Regions from separate parts of the Shewanella sp. N2AIL genome, predicted to be linked through region 2. Evidence: riboswitches for the same ligand, from Rfam matches in the RefSeq annotation. Region 2 holds a riboswitch; the other holds the start of a gene.

Region 1 (3,424 bases), on a different contig from region 2:
CAAGGTGCCAGTGTGTTATTACTCTGCAGCTTAATTGGCTCAGAGCCAGTTCAAGCCACATTAGATATAGCTCGGAGCGAAAGCGGCGCAGCTCATACCCATGTATTGCCGGTATTTGGTCAGCAATTAGGGTTCAATCTGCCTGCGGGCTGGAAGCAGGCTTATCATGAGGAGCAAGCTGGCATGTTTATGGCAGAATATGTGCCTGAGCAGGAAGCATTAACCCAGTGGAGTGCACTATTTTGCGTGCAGGGCTTTAAGGATATGGCCGAGAGTATTAGCCCTGAGCGTTTTTTAGATGCGATGGCCCAGACCTATAAATCGACCTGTGACGGCGAAGTGGTGTACCAGAAGCTCGGCGACACTGAAGTTGATGGACATGAGGGATTTAAGGCTATTTTAGGCTGTACAGCCATGCCCAATATCCACAATGTCACGCAAGTGAATCCCAAAGCCTATGCTTCAACTCCTCAAGGGGAAATTGGCTACTATACGGTTGTCAGTGGCAATAAAGATTTGTATCTACTGCATAAGTCGATGCGAGGTGCCGTTTTTTCTGCCGATAAACCACCACTGCAGGCAGATAATAGCCAAGATTTTATCTCCGCTTTAGTCCCATTCTCCTTGAAGTAGACTGTAGATGTTCGCTTGAGTTTGATGGACTTTCATCCGTATAGACGTCTATAATGCGCGCGCTCAGGCTCTATAATGTGCTGAGCCTTAAGGGAGTATCGCTGTTTTATTGATGGCTGTGCCCTATGAATCAAATTTTTAGTCAACCTTCTGAGGTGCTTGCGTGCGAAAGCCGCGAGATAATCGGGAAGCCAGTGAAATTCTGGCACTGCCCCCGCAACGGTAAAAGGTGAGAGAAGACCGCGTTTGATTGGTGTGTTCAAGACAGAACCCGATAGTCAGAATGTTAAAGGTCAGTCTCGCGTTAATTCTATTTTTACGGATTAACATAGCCTAAGTCCGGAGACCGGCCCTAAAGGTGTTTTTGAGATTTCGGTGGGCAGATCTCAAAATGCGATAGTCAATGTCAGTATCTTTTACTGAATGAACAGTATCGTGGCGCTAATGCCCCGTTTTCCTTGCAGGAGTTAAAGGTAAAATGGGAACAAATCCAACAAAAATCGCGCTGCTGATCGGTAGCCTTTGCAGTTTTTCCGTTATCGCGCCCGCTATGGCGGCTGACGCTACCAGCACAGCGAAAGTCGACGAGCATCTTGTCGTGATCGGCCGCTCTGACAATACCCCGTTAAATATTGCCGCGAATGTGAATGTGATTGACGCTGCGGCGATTGAAATGAGCGGTGCCACTAGTGTGACTGAGGTTTTACGCGGTCAAAGTGGTATTCAAATTTCGGATAATAACATCGGTACTAGTTTTGCGATGCGTGGCTTTAGTGCCAGCACTGCTGTGAATAACACGCTGATTTTACTTGATGGTCGTCGCCTCAATAATATCGATATCGCAGCTCCTAGTCTTAATGCCATTCCGCTTAACCAAGTCGAGCGCATCGAAATTTTATCGGGTAGTGCGGGTGTGCTTTATGGTGATCAAGCCGTGGGTGGGGTGATTAATATTGTCACTAAGTCCCCTGAAAATACTGGCGGCAGCGTGCAGTTATCTGGCGGTAGCTTTGATACCTATGAAGGTCGCGGTGATGTGTCTGGCGCGATCAACAAAGATTGGCGTTACTTTTTCACCGGTAGTTACAACCAAGGTGACAACTATCGCAAACATAATGCTAACGAAACCGGCTCTATTCTTGGCCGCATTCAATATAAAACGGCCACAGACTCGTTCTTCGTTGAAACCAGCTATTACGACGATGACCGTGAAAATCCTGGCTCGCTTACAAAAGATCAATTTAAAGACAACCCACGTGACTCTGGGAACGATAAGCAATATTCTCACGAGATGACCACTGCAGCGCGCACGGGTTACCAGCATCAGCTTAATCAAAATTGGGCTTTAGCAGCGGATTTAGATTATAGCGATACCTTAGTGTCTTCTTTTAATTGGGGGGCGAACAGCCATAACACGCGCTCACTGTTGATGTTTAGTCCTAAAGCGTTAGCTAACTACAGTACCCGTCAAGGTGAGCTAAACCTAGTCACAGGTTTAGACATCAGCCGTGGTAAGGCTGATTTTGACACTATGGCGCGCAGTAATGTGCAGCAAACACAAAGTGCTTACTTACAAGCCACTGTGCCATTAAGCCATACCCTAAGTTATGTTGTGGGTGGGCGATATGCGCGGGTGACCGACGAGTTAGTCGATCGCAAAGTTTATCCTAATGGTATCGATTTAGATGAAGATGCGACAGCATTTGAGTTTGGCCTAAACTACCGTCCTAGTACGGAGCACAGATTCTATCTACGTGGCGATGAAAACTTCCGTTTTGCGAAAGTGGATGAGCAAGCTTATACCCCTAAAGATGTGTTTGGCTTAAAGCCACAGACGGGCCGCTCCTATGAGGCGGGTTGGGATTGGACGCTTGCCAGCCAAACCCTGCGAGTGAACCTGTATCGCCTCGATTTAGAGGATGAAATCGTGTTCGATCCTAGCGCAGAGACACCTCCAAAAGGAGATTTCCAAGGTGCGAACGTCAATGCTGACGCTTCTCGTCGTTATGGCGCCAGTGCCGATTGGGATTGGCAAGTGACTAAAGCGCTGCAGCTCGGGCTAGAGTATAACTATATCGATGCTGAATTTACTGACGGTATCAATGATGGCAAAGAGCTATCTTGGGTGGCAAAACACACGGGGCGCGGTTATGTCAGCATGGATTTTGCTGAGCATTTCCAGGTGTTTGCCGAAGCTATCTACACGGGTGATCGTTTTATTGAAGGCAATAACGGTAACGAAGGCGATAAGTTATCTAGTTACGTGCTTGGTAATTTAGCCTTGAACTACAATCGTGATGCTTGGCTTGCCAGTCTGCGTATCGATAACCTATTCGATAAAGACTATGTTAGCGCAGGTTATTACGGTGGCCTTTGGGGTGATAGTTATTACTCTGGTCGAGGCCGTGATATTCGTTTAACCCTTGGTTATCGTTTTTAATATCTGATTATATAAGCTATTTTGCAGCCTTTAAATGAATATAAAGGCTGCTTTTGCTATTATCTATTCTTAAATTGTTTATCTTGTTCTTCTTTATTTAGCGGTTTAATACCAAGATAATATTCATAGCTATTTTTATCATTATTATCGGCAGACATCTCATTTTTATTATTAACTTCTTTCGATGTGTTGTCTTCTTTTTTTGCATACATAGTTAATTTAGGCTTAGTCTGTTTAGACTTGGTCTCCTCTGCAGCTGACTTATTCGCTATACTTTTAATCTCTTCATTGTCAGTAGCGGGTTTGTCTTCTATCTTGCCAAATTTATAGTTAAAAACAGCATTGGTTTCT
Region 2 (3,424 bases):
GGTCACGGTTTGCAACACACTACCCGCCAAGGACAAGCCCGCACCCGCCACAAAGGCCAGTAAAATGCGCGGCAGTCTGAGCTCCATCACGATGCGCTCTGTCATGCCATTGGCCTGAGTGAGGTTGGCCATTTTATTGATAAACACTTGGATAACATCCATAAAACTGATGTTCGCTGCGCCAAAACTCGTGGCGGCAATGGGGGTTATCAAAGTGATTATGCCTAATGCGACCAGCATCAGTTGTTGTCTCGTCAAAGGTGTCACGATACGCCCCAAATGTGAGATGAAATGCTGTTTACTCCCTGAATCATCCGCCCTCGCCTCGCTCAGCCAAAGTTTCAGCCATGTTGTGCGTCGAATCATGGTAGCCATAAAAGTAGCTGATTAAGGGCTTTTTATGTTGTGGATGGGTCGACACCTGAGCGCAAACGCCGAACACATCGCCAATTCGCGCCTCGGTTAATACCTCAGTTGGCGTGCCCATAGCGCTGACTTCACCGTTATGGATCAACAACAAACTGTCGCACAGGGCGCTGGCTAAATTAAGATCGTGAATAGAGGCAATCACGCTGATGCCAAGGCTACGCACTAATTCGAGGATTTGAATTTGATAACGCACATCGAGGTGGTTGGTTGGCTCATCGAGGATCAGCAGTTGTGGCTGCTGCACTATGGCGCGGGCGATCAAGGCACGCTGCTTTTCACCGCCGGATAAGTGCTCGTACTGTTGATGCATCTTATGACTCAGGCCGACTTTCTCTAATGCCTTGGCGATGCGCTCGCCATCACAGCTCGAATTGGTATCGAACATGCCCTTATGCGGCGTTAAGCCCATGCTGACCAATTGCTCTGTGGTTAAATCAAAATAGTGCGGCGTGTCTTGCTGCACTACAGCGACACGGCAGGCAAACGCCTTGGGCGACAAGCGCTCAATATCTTGATCAAACAGGGTAATTTTGCCCTGAGTCGGGCGAACAAACCGATACAAACAGCGTAGCAAGCTAGACTTACCCGCACCGTTAGGCCCAATCAAACCCAACATCTGCCCCGTTGGCAACGCAAAGTTAATATTGGAAAGAATGGTTTTGCCATCGATACACCAGCTTAACTGGCTGACATCGAGCGCGGCCGTCTGGCTAGCTGATGGGCGAGTGTCGCTGTCATTCAAAGCATGGCTCGTTTGGATGGCAGAGAGTTTCACCAAAGTGGTGCTCCTAGCGAGTCCAAACCTGAATTAAAAAAGGTTGTGCACATTGTCATCGGCTCCCTCGAGTCACCCGCTCGAGAACTAAGGCTGCACGCAGCGATAACAGAAATAGGCAGGTCTCCTGACTCGTCACTTTTTGTATTGAAAACAATATAAAAAGTCACTCACAGTTGCGGGCACAGTTCGGGCTGACTGACGAGCAGCTCCCCGATTCCCTATTATGTTGAGATTGATTTCAAGCCTTTGCAGCGTGCCTCGGCAATAGTTGCCACAGAACACCCTCGCACCACTCAAAACTCCCAACACCTATTTCTGTGACGTCATCCGGTACACTGCCACCAGCCTTGCAAGGCCGCGTGCGTCAGGGGACGTCAGGAAAAAGCATTATCCTATATTTACCTTAATAGGCAATCGACAATCACGCTGGTAAGACAAGAAAAATCTTCACCTTAGGGCAACGCGGATCACTCGCAGCGCCCGCTCGGCCAATCTAAACGCCAGTAACAAACGCCGTGTTCATCTTGCAGCACATTAATGCTCACTACGGCCGCCACGGGTAAATCGAGTTGACTGTAAAATCCCACCACCCGTTCAACCCCAAGGGCGCGCGCCATTAAGTGACGGATCACTCCGCCGTGGGTCACGACCCATACTTTGGCAGCCAGTTCACACGCAGCCACGCCCGCTCCCACAGCCAGCTCGGCGTTTTGTGAGTCAACTGTCAATCGTTCAAACTCGGCGGCGAGTATCTGGTCAATGGCCCCATTCACCCGCGACTCGAAGCTTGCCATAGTCTCACCATTGGGCGGCGGTGTTTGCCAAGGGTTTTGCCAATAGGCCGCTAAGCGTTCGCCCTCTTGCTGATACAGCTCATCGAGTCGACAACCGTCCCAATCGCCAAAGTCGATTTCTTGTAAACCCGATAAAAACTGCGCCTGCAATGGCCTTGACTCAGATATCAATGCCGCTGTCGAATGCAATTCGGCGGCAAAGGCTTGGGCAAATTCGCCGCAGCGGCGTGAAGTCGAACTATAAATCGCGCTGCAGGTACTTGCCTGCGCCTCAACCGCTGCCGACATTTGCTGCCAGCCCTTTTCGCTTAAAGGCACATCCACACGGCCGCGTAAAATGGTGCCGCCTTCACACTCGCCGTGGCGTAACAATAACAATCGAACTTGTTTCATCGTATTCCTATGTCTATCACTCGTGGCAAATTTTGTTGAAAACCCACATTAGACCCGTCGTCCTATATACTCAATTACGCCCTAGCCCAACAACTAGCTCTACAACTAGCCCTAAAAAAAGAGCCGTTAAACTGGGTGAAAAATGGTGATAAGACTCAATTGTCGTCAGTCAATTTTGACCTTGCCCTGACAATCATAAGTCGCGTATTATGGACGTCTATACGTTTAAATGTCCAAAGCTAAACTCTAACGATAAATAACTAAAACGAGTAGTCAACATGTCGACCGAGCAGAATGGAATGCACTTAGCCTAACTAAGTTAGCTAATTTAGATCACTCACTAGGGTCGATAACGAGAGCCAATATCTGGACTGCACAACACGCTTTACCCTGCACTTAGCATAACAAGGGTCGATGCTTGGACTTAACTTAGCTGTATTTAAGGTAATTATTTATGACGATACCCTCTACCAAAGCCGGCCAGATATTGGCAGACATTCGTAAACAGCTTGCTGAGCGCATTCTAATCTTAGACGGTGCCATGGGCACTATGATCCAAGACCACAAGCTCGAAGAAGAGGATTATCGCGGCGAACGCTTTAAAGATTGGCACACTGACGTCAAAGGCAACAACGATTTATTGGTGTTGTCGCAACCCCACATCATCAAACAAATTCACACCGACTACTTAAACGCCGGTGCCGACATCATTGAAACCAACACCTTTAATGCTACTACTATTGCCATGGCCGACTACGACATGCAGTCGCTGTCCGCCGAAATTAACTTAACAGGCGCGCGCCTCGCCCGTGAAGCCTGTGATGAAGTGTTTGCTGCCACAGGCATTCCGCGCTACGTCGCCGGTGTGTTAGGCCCCACTAACCGTACGTGTTCGATTAGCCCTGATGTGAACGACCCAGGCTATCGTAACGTCAGCTTCGATGAGTTAGTCAGCGCTTACCGAGAATCCACTAAGGCGCTGATTGAAGGCGGCGCAGATATCATTATGGTCGAGACTATATTCGATACC

What was found. Region 2 has a riboswitch for cobalamin ahead of MO387_RS19150 (ABC transporter ATP-binding protein). Riboswitches for the same ligand answer to the same signal wherever they lie in the genome.
Region 1: another riboswitch for cobalamin. It lies ahead of MO387_RS13685 (TonB-dependent receptor); the one in region 2 lies ahead of MO387_RS19150 (ABC transporter ATP-binding protein).

Annotation. Positions count from the first base shown of each region.
Region 1 is NZ_JALBYT010000022.1:20,002-23,425, forward strand. Features, by position in the region: gene MO387_RS13680 (hypothetical protein) at 1-633, shown strand, start outside; cobalamin riboswitch at 770-1,003, shown strand; gene MO387_RS13685 (TonB-dependent receptor) at 1,112-3,073, shown strand; gene MO387_RS13690 (hypothetical protein) at 3,133-3,424, opposite strand, start outside.
Region 2 is NZ_JALBYT010000043.1:3,851-7,274, reverse strand. Features, by position in the region: gene MO387_RS19155 (iron ABC transporter permease) at 1-240, opposite strand, end outside; gene MO387_RS19150 (ABC transporter ATP-binding protein) at 311-1,204, opposite strand; cobalamin riboswitch at 1,304-1,470, opposite strand; gene MO387_RS19145 (histidine phosphatase family protein) at 1,675-2,394, opposite strand; gene metH (methionine synthase) at 2,849-3,424, shown strand, end outside.